Thermus aquaticus: one gene and its partner. The protein of the gene in region 1 interacts with the protein of each later gene in a pairwise test. Links are inferred from orthologs where the notes say so. Each region holds a gene or a part of one and is shown on either strand. Other genes may lie near its edges.

What was found. Proteins that work in one complex are often made in the same cells at the same time.
Region 2: the proteins of BVI061214_RS07890 (region 1) and def interact in binary tests that used the Escherichia coli proteins (3 or more experiments, as listed by UniProt). The link is inferred for Thermus aquaticus from one-to-one orthologs.

The regions. Positions count from the first base shown.
Region 1 is NZ_LHCI01000106.1:1,266,531-1,273,759, reverse strand. What follows is about bases 164-3,028. They hold BVI061214_RS07890 (aspartate-semialdehyde dehydrogenase), read right to left. Parts: upstream 2,162-3,028; coding sequence 1,166-2,161; downstream 164-1,165. Other genes in these bases: BVI061214_RS07880 (glycine--tRNA ligase), read right to left, coding at 2,576-3,028; BVI061214_RS07885 (hypothetical protein), read right to left, coding at 2,158-2,406; BVI061214_RS07895 (TlyA family RNA methyltransferase), read left to right, coding at 472-1,179; BVI061214_RS07900 (DUF3234 domain-containing protein), read right to left, coding at 164-454. Also shown: BVI061214_RS07905 (hypothetical protein), read right to left, coding at 1-150; more of BVI061214_RS07900, read right to left, coding at 143-163; more of BVI061214_RS07880, read right to left, coding at 3,029-4,096; BVI061214_RS07875 (ATP-dependent Clp protease ATP-binding subunit), read left to right, coding at 4,214-6,418; DNA repair protein RadA, read left to right, coding at 6,425-7,229.
Region 2 is NZ_LHCI01000106.1:454,470-459,667, forward strand. What follows is about bases 77-3,012. They hold def (peptide deformylase), read right to left. Parts: upstream 1,863-3,012; coding sequence 1,290-1,862; downstream 77-1,289. Other genes in these bases: BVI061214_RS03395 (hypothetical protein), read left to right, coding at 77-226; fmt (methionyl-tRNA formyltransferase), read right to left, coding at 379-1,293; BVI061214_RS13720 (CdaR family protein), read right to left, coding at 1,868-2,680; cdaA (diadenylate cyclase CdaA), read right to left, coding at 2,673-3,012. In the rest of the region: more of BVI061214_RS03395, read left to right, coding at 1-76; more of cdaA, read right to left, coding at 3,013-3,386; BVI061214_RS03420 (phosphopentomutase), read right to left, coding at 3,390-4,535; BVI061214_RS03425 (hypothetical protein), read right to left, coding at 4,536-4,793; zapE (AFG1/ZapE family ATPase), read right to left, coding at 4,803-5,198. UniProt on the Escherichia coli protein: Removes the formyl group from the N-terminal Met of newly synthesized proteins. Requires at least a dipeptide for an efficient rate of reaction. N-terminal L-methionine is a prerequisite for activity but the enzyme has broad specificity at other positions.

The sequences.
Region 1 (7,229 bases):
CCCACTGTAGACCCGCCCGTCTAAGAGAAGGGGCACTAGGGGAAAGCGAAGGCCCCCCTGGAGGCCAAAGGGGCTACCCAAGCTCACCTCGGCCCGCTGGGCCAGGGCCACACCGAGCAGCACAAGGGCCAGAACCAAGAACCTACGCACGCCGCACCTCCCGCAAAAGGTCTTCCACCTGCGCCAGGCGGGCCTGGTGTGCCCCAGGCTGGTAGTCCACCAGAACCGCCTCCACCTTCAGCATACCCAGGGCCCTGAGGAAGGCCTCCTTGAGGGCCCGGCTCTCCAAGGGACTCACCCGCATCCCAAGCTCCGGGTGGAAGGCCAGGAAGCGCTCGGCCCCGGCCCTCGTGGTCCACACCCCGGAAAGCCTCCGCCCCAGGGCCTCCACCACCAGGTGCTCCCCGGGCTCCCCCTCCAGGACGTACCAGGTACCGGAAAGCTCCGGCTCCACCGGTCCATAATACCCTCGTGCGCCTGGACCGGTACCTGGTGGAAAAGGGCCTGGTGGAGAGTCGGGAAAAGGCCAAGCGCCTCATCGCCGAGGGGAAGGTGCGGGTGGGGGGAAGGGTGGTCACCAAGCCCGCCCACCCCGTGCCCGAAGGCGCCGCCGTGGAGCTTCTAGAGGAGGAGCGCTACGTGGGCCGGGGGGCCTACAAGCTCCTCGGGGCCCTCGAGGCCTTCCCCATAGCCGTAGCGGGGAAGGTGGCCGCCGACCTGGGGGCCAGCACCGGGGGCTTCACCCAGGTCCTTCTGGAAAGGGGGGCCAGCCGGGTCTACGCCGTGGACGTGGGCAGGGGCCAGCTCCACCCAAGCCTCCGCCAGGACCCCAGGGTGGTGGTCCTCGAGGGCGTGGACGCCCGCGCCGTGAGCCTCCCGGAGCCCGTGGACCTTATCCTCATGGACCTGGCCTTCATCTCCGCCACCCAGGTCCTCCCCAAGGCGCTGGAGCTTCTGAGGGAGGGGGGCGAGGCCCTGGTCCTGGTCAAGCCCCAGTACGAGCTCTGGCCCGGGGCCCACCAAGGGGTGGTGCGGGAGGAGGCTTTAAGGCGGGAGGCCCTGAGGCGGGTCAGGGAACGGGCGGAGGCCCTGGGCTTCAGGGTCTTGGGGGAGAAGGAAAGCCCCCTCCCGGGCAAGGAGGGGAACCTGGAGTACTGGCTCTGGCTCAGGGCCCCTTGAGCCACTCCTCGGCGATCTGGACGGCGTTGAGGGCGGCCCCCTTCAGGAGCTGGTCCCCCACCACGAAGAAGTCCAGGCCGTTCTCAAAGGCCAGGCTCTTCCGGATCCGGCCCACCTCCACGTCCCACTTGCCGCTCGCGGTGAGGGGCATGGGGTAGCGCCGCTTCTCGGGCTCGTCCACCAGCTCCACGCCCGGGGCGCCCCTCAGAACCTCCCGGGCGGCCTCGGGGGTGACGGGCTCAGCGAACTCCACGCTGGCCGCCTCGGCGTGGGCGCGAAGGGTGGGGACCCGGACCGCCGTGGCGCTGATCTTTATGGAGTCATCGCCAAAGATCTTGTGGGTCTCCCACACCACCTTCATCTCCTCGCGGGTGTAGCCGTTTTCCTGGAAGGCGTCAATGTGGGGGATGACGTTGAAGGGCAGGGGGTGGGCGAAGACCTCGGCCCTGGGGGTCTCCCCGTGCAGGAAGCGGTGGGTTTCGCTGAGGAGCTCCTCCATGCCCTTGGCCCCCGCCCCCGAGGCCGCCTGGTAGGTGGCCACGACCACCCGCCTGGCCCGGAAGGCCCGGTGGAGGGGCCAGAGGGCCATGGCCAGGATGGCCGTGGTGCAGTTGGGGTTGGCGATGATGCCCTGGTGGGTGAAGATCTTTTCCCGATTGACCTCGGGGACCACCAAAGGCACCCAGGGCTCGTAGCGGAAGGCGCTGGAGTTGTCTATGACCAGGGCCCCGCCCTGGACCCAGACGGGGGCCAGGGCTTTGGAGAGGGCCCCCCCGGCGCTGGCCAGGACCAGGTCCACGGGCAGAGGCCCCTCGGGAAGGGGCTCCACGGGGATCTCCTCCCCACGGAAGGGGAGGCGCGCCCCAGCGGAGCGGGGGGAGGCGTAGAGCCGGAGCTCGGAGAGGGGGAAGTCCCGGGCCTCGAGGACCTTGAGGATCTCCCGCCCCACGGCCCCCGTGGCCCCCACCACCGCCACCCTCATGCCTCCTCCTCCACGTCCGAAAGCGCAAGCTCCTCCCACATGACCCGGGTGTGGGCCCAAAGGTGGGTGAGGCTGCGAAGGGCCTCCTCCTCTAAGGCGCTTCGCTCCTCCGGAGAGGCCTCCTTCAGCTTTTGGTACACCATCTTAAGGTGGTCCACCTCCTCAAAGAGCTCCTGCCAGATGGGCTCGGGCAGGCCTACCAGCCCCTCAACCTGCGCAGGATCCGCCTTCGCTCCCCTTCCCATGCCCGAATCTCCTTTTCCCACTTCCCGATCAGCCCCCAGTCCGGACTGGCCTTCTCCAGCTCCGCCTGGATCTTCTGATGATGCCGGAGAATCTGGTGCTCTAGACCCGCCAAGCGCTTGCGAAGGTGCTTGTTTTTGCCCAAGGCGCTCCCGCAAAGCTACCCCTAGTCTACCACCGAAGCTTCTCCTTCAAAAACCCCTCCAGCTCGTCCACGTGGAGGCGGATCTGCTCCATGGTGTCCCGGTCCCGCACCGTGACCGTGTCCTTGAGCTTGCTGGTGCCGTCCTTGCCCTGGCCCAGGGTGTCGTAGTCCACGGTGACGGCAAAGGGGGTGCCCACCTCGTCATGGCGGCGGTAGGCCTTGCCAATGTTGCCCGTGTCCTCGTAGAGCACCCGCCCGAGGCCCAGGGCCTGCAGCCTGGCCTTAAGCCTTTTGGCGTACTCGGTGATCTCGGGGCGGTTCTTCACCAGGGGGATCACCGCCACCTTGATGGGGGCGAGCTGGGGCTTGAGCTTCAGGACGATGCGCTCTTCCCCACTGGGAAGCTCCTCCCGGGTGAAGGCCTCGGCGAGGAGGGCCAAGACCCCCCGGTCCACCCCGGCGGAGGGCTCAATGACGTAGGGCACGAACCACCTGCCCGTCTCGGGATCCCGGTAGGCCAGGCGCTGGGTGGCGTGCTCGTTCTTGAGGACCCTGGCGGTGATGCCAAGCTCCTCCTGGTCCTTGGTGTGGCTCCCCAGGTCAAAGTCGGTGCGGTTGGCGATGCCCTCCAGCTCCTCCAGGCCGTGGGGGAAGCGGTAGAGGAGGTCCACGGTGGCCTTGGCGTAGTGGGCCAGCTCCTCGGGGGGTTGCTGGTAGGCCACCAGGTTCTCCCGGCTCAAGCCCATCTCCTGCCACCACTTGAGGCGTTCCTCCACCCAGTAGCGGTGCCAGCGCTCGTCCTCCCCCGGGCGCACGAAGTACTCAATCTCCATCTGCTCAAACTCCCGCACCCGGAAGATGAAGTTCCTGGGGGTGATCTCGTTGCGGAAGGCCTTGCCGATCTGGGCGATGCCGAAGGGGAGCTTGCGGCTGGTGGTGTCCAGGACGTTTTTGAAGTTGATGAAGATCCCCTGGGCGGTCTCGGGACGCAGGTAGGCCAGGCCCGCCTCGTCCTCCACCGGCCCCACGTAGGTCTTGAACATCATGTTGAAGTACCGGGGCGGGGTCCAGTCCCCTGGCTCCCCGGTGGCCGGGTCCACCACCATGGCCGCCGTCATGGCCCCCCCGGCCCGCTCGGGGAAGGTCATCATGGCCTGGACCAGGGCGTGGAGGTTCCCCTCCTCCACCTCCATGGCCCGAAAGAGGCGTCTTAAGACCTCCTCGGGCTGCTCTTTGAGGAGGTGATCCAGGCGGTAGCGCTTCTTGGTGATGCGGTTGTCCACCATGGGGTCGGCGAAGGTGGCCTCGTGCCCGGAGTAGTGGAGGACCAGGCGGTGGGTGAGGACGCTGGCGTCCAGCCCCTCCATGTCGTCCCGCTCGTAGACGTTTCTGCGCCACCAGGCCTGCTTCAGGTTGTTCTTGAGCTCCACCCCCAAAGGCCCGTAGTCGTAGACGCCCTGCAGGCCGCCGTAAATCTCCGCGCTTTGAAAGATGAAGCCCCGCCTTTTGCAAAGGGCCACCAGTTCGTCCAGGGTGCTGGCCGGCATGCCATCTCCTCCCAAAGGGCCCAAGGGCCCGATAGCTGGCATCTTAAGGCCAAGGTGAGCGAAGGTGCAAACGCTTCCCCAGGCCGGCCTTACGCTAGAATGTGGGTAGAGGGGAGCATGAACAGGTACGACGATCGCGCCAGGCTGGTCTTCCACTACGCGAGGGAGGAGGGGAGCCGCTTAGGCCACTCCATGATCGGCCCGGAGCACCTCCTCCTGGGCCTGATGCGCGAGGGGGGCACGGCGGCCCGCATCCTCCAGGAGTACGGGGCGAGCCTCGAGGCCATGCGCCGCATGGTGGAGGAGCTGGTGGGCCGCGGCGAGGGGAGCCGCACCGGGGAACCCCCCGCCATCACGCCCAGGGCGAGGCGGGTCATGGAGTTGGCCAGCGCCGAGGCCCGCAACATGGGGGCCCAGGTGATCGGCACCGAGCACATCCTCCTGGGCATCATCCGCGAAGGGGACGGGATCGCCTACCGCATCCTCTCCCACTTCGCCAAGGACGTGGACGCCATCCGCTGGCGCATCCTGGCCATGGCGGATAACCGCGAGCGGGAAAAGCCCGTGAACACGCCTTTCCTGGACGAGTACGGCCGCGACCTCACCAAGGAGGCCCGGGAAGGGAAGCTGGACCCGGTGATCGGCCGCCAGGAGGAGATCAACCGGGTGATCCAGATCCTGGCCCGCCGCACCAAGAACAACCCGGTGCTCATCGGGGACCCCGGGGTGGGCAAGACCGCCATCGTGGAAGGGCTGGCCCAGGCCATCGTGGAGGGCCGGGTCCCCCCCATCCTCAAGGGGGCCCGGGTGGTGGCCATTGACCTGGCCGGGGTGGTGGCGGGCACCAAGTACCGGGGCGAGTTTGAGGAGCGCCTGCGCCAGATCATTGAGGAGCTCAAAAACGCCAAGGTCATCGCCTTCATTGACGAGCTCCACACCCTGATCGGCGCCGGGGGGGCCGAGGGCACCCTGGACGCCGCCAACATCCTCAAGCCCGCCCTGGCCCGGGGCGAGATCCAGGTCATCGGGGCCACCACCACCGGGGAGTACCACCGCTACATAGAGAAAGACGCCGCCCTGGAACGGCGCTTCCAGCCCGTCATCGTCCTGGAGCCCTCCCCAGAGGAGACCCTGGAGATCCTAAAAGGCCTCCGGCCCCGCTACGAGGCCCACCACGGGGTCATCATCCCCGACGAGATCCTGGAGCTTTCCGTCAAGATCGGCATCCGTTCCCTCCCGGGGCGCAACTTCCCCGACAAAGCCATTGACCTCATTGACGAGGCCGCCAGCCGGGTCCGCCTCAACGCCTCCCTGGGCCTCCCCGTGGCCGAGGAGGAGGACGGCACCCCGGTGGTCACCCGGGAGGACATTGAGGCCGTGGTGGACTCCTGGGGCGGGGTCTACGTGGACGACAAGGACGACGAGAAGCTCATGCACCTGGAGGAGGAGCTCAGAAAGCGGGTGGTGGGCCAGGAGGAGGCCATCAAGGCCCTGGCCAACGCCCTTCGCCGGGCCCGGGTGGGCCTTGGGGGGAGGACCAGGGTGGCGGCCAGCTTCCTCTTCGTGGGCCAAAGCGGCGTGGGCAAGACCCAGCTGGCCAAGGCCTTGGCCGAGGTCCTCTTCGGCTCGGAGCGGGCCCTCATCCGCTTTGACATGTCCGAGTTCCAGGAGCCCCACTCCATCTCCAAGCTGATCGGGGCCCCTCCCGGCTACGTGGGCTACGAGCAGGGGGGCCGCCTCACCGAGGCCGTCCGCCGCCAGCCCTTCAGCGTGGTCCTCCTGGACGAGATTGAGAAGGCCCACCCCGACATCTACAACACCTTCCTCCAGGTCCTGGACGAGGGCCGCCTGACCGACGGCATGGGGCGGACCGTGGACTTCCGCCGGGTCATCCTCATCATGACCTCCAACACCGGCTACAACGTGGGCCCGGCCATCGGTTTCACCTCCAGGGAGGTGGACACCGAGTCCCCCTTGAAGGCCCTCTTCACCCCCGAGTTCCTGGACCGCCTGGACGAGGTCATCCGCTTCCGTCCCCTCACCGAGGAGGAGCTGGTGCGGGTGGCCGAGCTCATGCTGGAGGAGATCCAGAAGGAGCTCAAGGCCCGGGACGTAGAGGTCACCTTCGCCCCCGAGGTGGCCCGCTTCGTGGTGGACCAGGCCCCCAAGACGGGGAGCGCCCGGGCCATCCGTGGGGTCATCCGGGAGCGCATAGAAGACCCCCTCTCCCTGGCCCTCCTGAAGAAGCCCACGGGCCGCCTTTACGTGACCGTGGAGGACGGGGGCCTGGCCTTCCACGAGGTGGAGGAGTTCCTGGTCTAGGGCTTCATGGCCAAGGCCAGCTACGTCTGCGTGGAGTGCGGCTACCGCACCCCCAAGCCTCTGGGGCGCTGCCCTGGGTGTGGGGCCTGGGGAAGCTTCAAGGAATCGGTCCAGGAGCCGCCCAGGGCGAGCCCCAGCCCGAGGATCCCCGAACTCCTGCCCCTTTCCCAGGTAGACGAGGCGGAGGAGAGGCGCTTCTCCTCGGGGCTCTCCGAAGTGGACCGGGTCCTGGGCGGGGGGTTTGTGCCCGGGGAGGTGGTTCTTCTGGGCGGGGAGCCGGGGGTGGGCAAGAGCACCCTGCTTCTGGAGATGGCCCGGCGCATGCCCAGGCGGGTCTACTACGTGGCGGGGGAGGAGTCCCCCGCCCAGATCAAGCTCCGGGCGAGGCGGCTTGGGGGGGAGGAGCTTCTGCTGGTGCGGGAGACCCGCCTGGAGCCCCTTCTGGCCCTCCTGGAGCGGGAGCCCCCCGAGGCCCTCTTTGTGGACTCCATCCAGACCATTGAGGCCAACGGGAGCCCGGGAAGCCTGGTGGCGGTGCGGGAGGCCACCTCGGCCCTGGTGCGCTTCGCCAAGGAGAGCGGGACGGCGGTGGTCCTGGTGGGCCACGTGACCAAGGAGGGGGTGGTGGCGGGCCCCAAGAGCGTGGAGCACGCCGTGGACGCCACCCTTTACCTGGAGACCGCCGGGGTCTACCGGGTCCTAAGGAGCGCCAAGAACCGCTTCGGCCCGGTGGGGGAGCTCGGGGTCTTCCGTATGGAGGAGGAGGGGCTTCTGGAGGTGGGAAACCCCTCGGAGGCCTTTCTCCAGGAAA
Region 2 (5,198 bases), 820 kb from region 1 along the record:
TGCTTTGGCCAACTTCTCCATCGGCCAGGGCCTCCTCCCGTACCTGACCTGGGGTTTCACGGTGTTCCTGGTGGTGGCCCTGGCGGGGGCGGGCCTACGGGGTATCGCCGCCCAGTTCGGCCTCCTGAAGGAGCGGGGGGCGGAGGTGACGGCCAGCGGGATAGAGAGCAAGCCCGCCACCACCCTCACCAGCGAGACCATCGTGGAGTGGGACGAGGAGTTCTAAAGTACCCCACCGCGGCTTTCGCCGCGGTGGGGCCCCAAAAGAAAGGGCGCAGGGGAGTCTAGGGGAAGGTTTTGTATAGCAACGGGCAACCACTTAGCGCCAGAAGAGGGGCCCCGGCAAAACCCCCTGCGGCCTTGACTGCGCCGCGGGGGCTACTCTAGGCGGGTCCCCGGCAAAACCCCGTAGCCCCGGGCCCAGTCGGCGGCGGGCATGGGACGCCGGCCCTCGGGCTGGACCTCTAAAAGCCGGATGAGCCCTTCGCCCGTCCCCACCAGGACCCCCTCCCGGTCCACCGCCTGGACCACGCCGGGCTCTCCTTGACCCGGTTCAGGGCGCATCTTTAGAACTTTGACCCGCCTGCCCTCGTGGAAGAAGTAACTCCCGGGCCAAGGCTGGACCCCCCGGTGGCGGTTATAGATGGCCTCGGCGCTTTCCCCAAAGCGAATCCTCCCCTCCTCCTTGGTGAGGAGGGGGGCGTAGCTGGCCTCGCCCTCCTGGGGCGTGGGCGTGAGGTGGGGAAGGTCCTGCAAAACCTTTAGGAGAAGCTCTATGCCCTTATCCCTTAGGCGCTCGGCGAGGGCCACCGCGTCCTCCTCCGGCAGGATCTCCGTGCGCCAGAGGGCGTAGAGGGGGCCGGTGTCCAGCCCCTCCTCGGTCTTCATGATGGCCACCCCGGTCTCCTTCTCCCCCCGGATGAGGGCCCAGGGCACGGGGGCTGGGCCCCGGTACTTGGGCAAAAGGGAGGGGTGGAGGTTGAGGAAGCCGTAGGGGGGAACCTCGAGGACCTCCTTGGGCAGGATCTTGCCGTAGGCGGCGGTGACGGCCACCTCTGGACTTGCGGCCCGGAAAGTCTCCAGGAACTCCTCGTTCCCCTTGAGGCGCTCGGGCTTGAGGAGGGGGAGGCCGTGCTCCAGGGCGTACTGGGCCACGGGGCTCGGGGCGGGCTTCAGGCCCCTACCTTTGGGCTTATCGGGCTGGGTCACCACCAAGACCACCTGGTGGTGGCGGTTTAACGCGTCCAGGACAGGCACCGCCCAGGAGGGGGTGCCGAAGAAGGCCACCCTCATTGGGAAAGCTCCTTCAAGAAGGCCCGGGCCTCCTTTTGGAAGCGGGCGAGCTCGGCCCGGTGCTCCTCCAAGAAGGCCTCCCGCTTGGGCTTGGGCAGGCGCTCAAAGAAGAGTACGCCCTCCAGGTGGTCTATCTCGTGCTGGAACACCCGGGCCATGTATCCCTCCAGCTCCAGCGTCCTCTTGCGCCCCTCCTCGTCCTGGAACTCCACCCGGATGCGCTCGGCCCGGGGCACCTCCTCGGAGTAGAGGCCGGGCAGGGAGAGGCACCCCTCGAGCCCCTCCACCAGCCCCTCCCGGTGGGTGATGACCGGGTTGACCACCACGTAGACCTGGCGCACCAGGTCCCTCAGGGGCCTCTCCTCCTCATCGGGCTCGTCGGCGTACTCCACGGCCACGAAGAGCCTCTGGGAAAGGCCGATCTGCGGGGCGGCAAGCCCCACCCCCCGGGCCTCCCACATGGTCTCCAGCATGTCCTCGGCGAGCTTCTTGAGGCCGGAAAAGTCCTGGACGGGGCGGGCCTTCTTCCGCAGAACCGGGTCCCCGTAGAGGCGGATGGGGTAGATCATCCCGCCTATTTTAGCGCAAACCGGGCCCTTCCCAAAACCTGGCCCAGGGGCCTCACCCCCGGAGGCAGGGTGAGGAGAAAGGGGCCCGCCACCTCCCCGGGCCGGAAGCCCTCCTGGGGCCTGGCCTCCACCTCTTCAAGGCCCTCCAGAACCTCCCTGGGCCCCACCACCTCCACCTCCTTGGGGGCGTAGTCCAGCACCTCGAGGCCCTCCGGGGCCTTTAGGACCAGGGGGAGCACCTTGCGGAACAGGGGCTCCTCCCGGGCCACCACCCGCGCCTTGGGCGGGGAGAGGGTCACCGCGGGCAGGGGGCCTTCCGGCCCGAAGGCGGTGAGGGCCACCTCCTCCCCCTGGTCCAGGCCAACGGCCGCCACCGCCGCCTCCACCTGGCTCCTGGGGCCTCTGGCCTCCACGAAGGCGGGCTCGGTGCGCACCCACACCCCCTGGGCCAGGACCTCCACCGGCAAGGGACGGCTCAAAAGGGCCTCCCCCCGCCCCTCCACTCTGGCCGGGCGCACCTCCAGGACCTCCACCCCCCGGGGGGCGGCCACGCGCACCTCCCGGCTGAAGGCCCCCTCGGCCCCGGAGAGGTCCAGGTAGGCGGAGACGGGGGGCGTGCCCTCCACCAGGGGGGCGGGGCCCCGGAGGCGCAGGAGGACCTCCCTGGGCACCCCCTCCGCCACCCGGTCCCCTTCCAGGCCCACCACCTGGAGGGGAGCGCTCAGGGCCCTTTCCACCACGGGGGCCCGCTCCTTGAGGGAGTACCAGACGGCCAGGGCGGCCAGGAAGGAGAGGAGGAGGGCGGGCCAGTCACGCATGCAGCGCCTCCTTGAGCCGGGCCCGCAGGGCCTCGAGGCTGAGGGGCGGGGAGAGCCTCCCCCCCTCGGCCAGCCGGACGCTCCCCGTCTCCTCGCTCACCACCAGGACCAGGGCGTCGGAGACCTCGGAGAGGCCCAAGGCGGCTCGGTGCCGGGTGCCGAGGCCCACCTGGGCCTCGGAGAGGGGAAAGAGACACCCCGCCGCAAGAAGCCTCCCCTCCCGCAGGATGGCCCCTCCGTCGTGGAGGGGCGTCCCGGGGTAAAAGAGGGTCACCAGCAGGCGGGCGGAAAGCCTGGCCTCTAGGACCTCCCCCGTGGCAGCGTACTCCCCCAAAGGGGTGCGCCTTTCCAGGGCGATCAGGGCCCCGTACCGCCTTTCGGCGAGGCGGGCCACCCCCAGAAGGAGCTCCTCCAGGGCCAAGGAGGTGGCCCTGGGCCCCTGGGGACGGCCCAGGCGCTCCAGAAGCCCCCTGAGCTCCGGCTGGAAGACCACGATCAGGGCGAAGGCCCCCAGCGTGGCGGCGTTGCCCAGGATCCAGGAAAGGGTGGCAAGCCCCAGGAGGTTGGCCAGGAACCAGACCAGAAGGTAGACGAGAAGCCCCCGGACCAGGTTCAAGGCCCGGGTGCCCACGATGAGGCGCCAGAGGGAGTAAAAGAGGGCGGTGACGAGAAGGATGTCCAAAAGGTCACGCCAGGTGAAGGCCATGGCCTACACCAAGCTCTTCCCCGGCCCCTCCCAGGCGAGCCCGAAAAGCCTGGCCCAGGTGGCCCCCAGGTCGGCGAAGCTCTCCCGGGTGCCCAGGTCCCCCCTGACCCCCGGGCCCACCCAGAGGAGCATCCCGTACTCCCGGGTGTGGTCCGTGCCCAAGAAGGTGGGGTCGTTGCCGTGGTCGGAGACCAGAAAGAGGTGGTCCTCCGGGCCCAGGGCGGAAAGGAGCCGGGGGAGGAAGCGGTCCACCTCCTCTAGGGCCCTGGCGTACCCCTCGGGGTTTCGGCGGTGGCCGTACTTGGCGTCAAAATCCACCAGGTTGGTGAAGACGAGGCCGGAAAAGCCCTCTTCCATGAGGGCCAGGGTCTTCTCCAGGCCGCCCTTGTTGTCCTTGGTCTTGACCGCCCGGGTGAAGCCGCGCCCGGCGTAAATGTCGGGGATCTTGCCCACGCCCACCACCTCGAGGCCCCCTTCCTTCAAGACGTCCAGAACGTTTCTGGGAGGCTCCAGGGCGAAGTCCCGCCGGAGGTGCTCCAGGCGGTAAAAGGCCCCGGGCTCCCCGGCGAAGGGCCGGGCGATGACCCGGGCCACCTGGTGCTCGCCCCTTAGCGTCTCCCGGGCCACCTGGCACCAGTGGTAAAGCTCCTCCAGGGGGACTCTCTCCACGTGGGCGGCCACCTGGAAGACCGAGTCCGCCGAGGTGTAGACGATGGGGTAGCCCGTCTTCAGGTGGGCCTCCCCGTAGTCCCGGATGGCCTCGGTGCCGGAGTAGGGGCGGTTGAGAAGCCACCCCCCCACCCCGATCCGCTCCGCCCAGGCCCGAAGGAGCTCCTCGGGAAAGCCCTCGGGGTAGGTGCGGAAGGGCTTTTCCAGGTAGATGCCCACGAACTCCCAGTGCCCGGTGGTGGTGTCCTTGCCCGGGTTCACCTCCCGCATGCGGCCAAAGGCCCCTTTGGGCTCCTTGGGCCTGGGCAGGGTGTGGACCCCGGCCACCCACCCCAGGCCCAGGTCGGCCAGGTGGGGCAGGGCCACGCCCGTCTTGAGGACGGTGTGGTCCAGGGTGTCTGCCCCCTCGTCGCCGAAAAGGGGGGCGTCCGGCAGGTAGCCCAGGCCCACCGAGTCCAGGACGATGGCCACCACCTTCATCTAAGAGCGAAGCCCCCCTTCGTCCTCCTCTTCCTCTTGGGCCAGGGCCATGATCTCCTCCGGGGACATCTCCGAGAGGGCCCGGACCGCCTGGAACTCCTCCACCAAGCCCTGGATCTCCTCCATGGCCTCCTCCAGGGAAAGCTCCCCGTCCCCGTACTCCTCCAGAACCTCCTCTATGGCCTCCAGGATCCCCACCGCCGCGCTGGCCTGCGAGAGGGCCTGGGCCAGCTCCGAAAGCTTGTCCGCCAGGTCCATGCTCCCATGCTACCCCAAAAGCTCCGCCAGGCGGGAAAGGGCCCGCCCGTACTTTTTGGCGAAGGCCCCGTGGCGGTAGGTCTCGGGGAAGAGGGCCTCGAGGGGGGCCCCCGAGGCCTTGAGCTCCAGGCCCAGGTTGTAAACCTGGTCCACGAAGTGGACGAAGCGGAGGGCGTCGTTCTGGTCGGGGATGGGCTCCAGGCCCCGCAGGTAGACCACCTCCACGCCAACGAAGAGGTAGCGGTAGCGGATGGGGTGGAGGGCGCGGAGGTGGGCCAGGAGCTCGGGGAAGGCGTCCAGGGTCTTGGGCCTGGGGTCTTCGTGGAAGCGTCTAAGAAGCTCCTCCTCCCCCCAGGGCCGGGGGAGGCCCTTGGCTTCGCGGTGGCGGTAGTCCTCCCCCTCTAT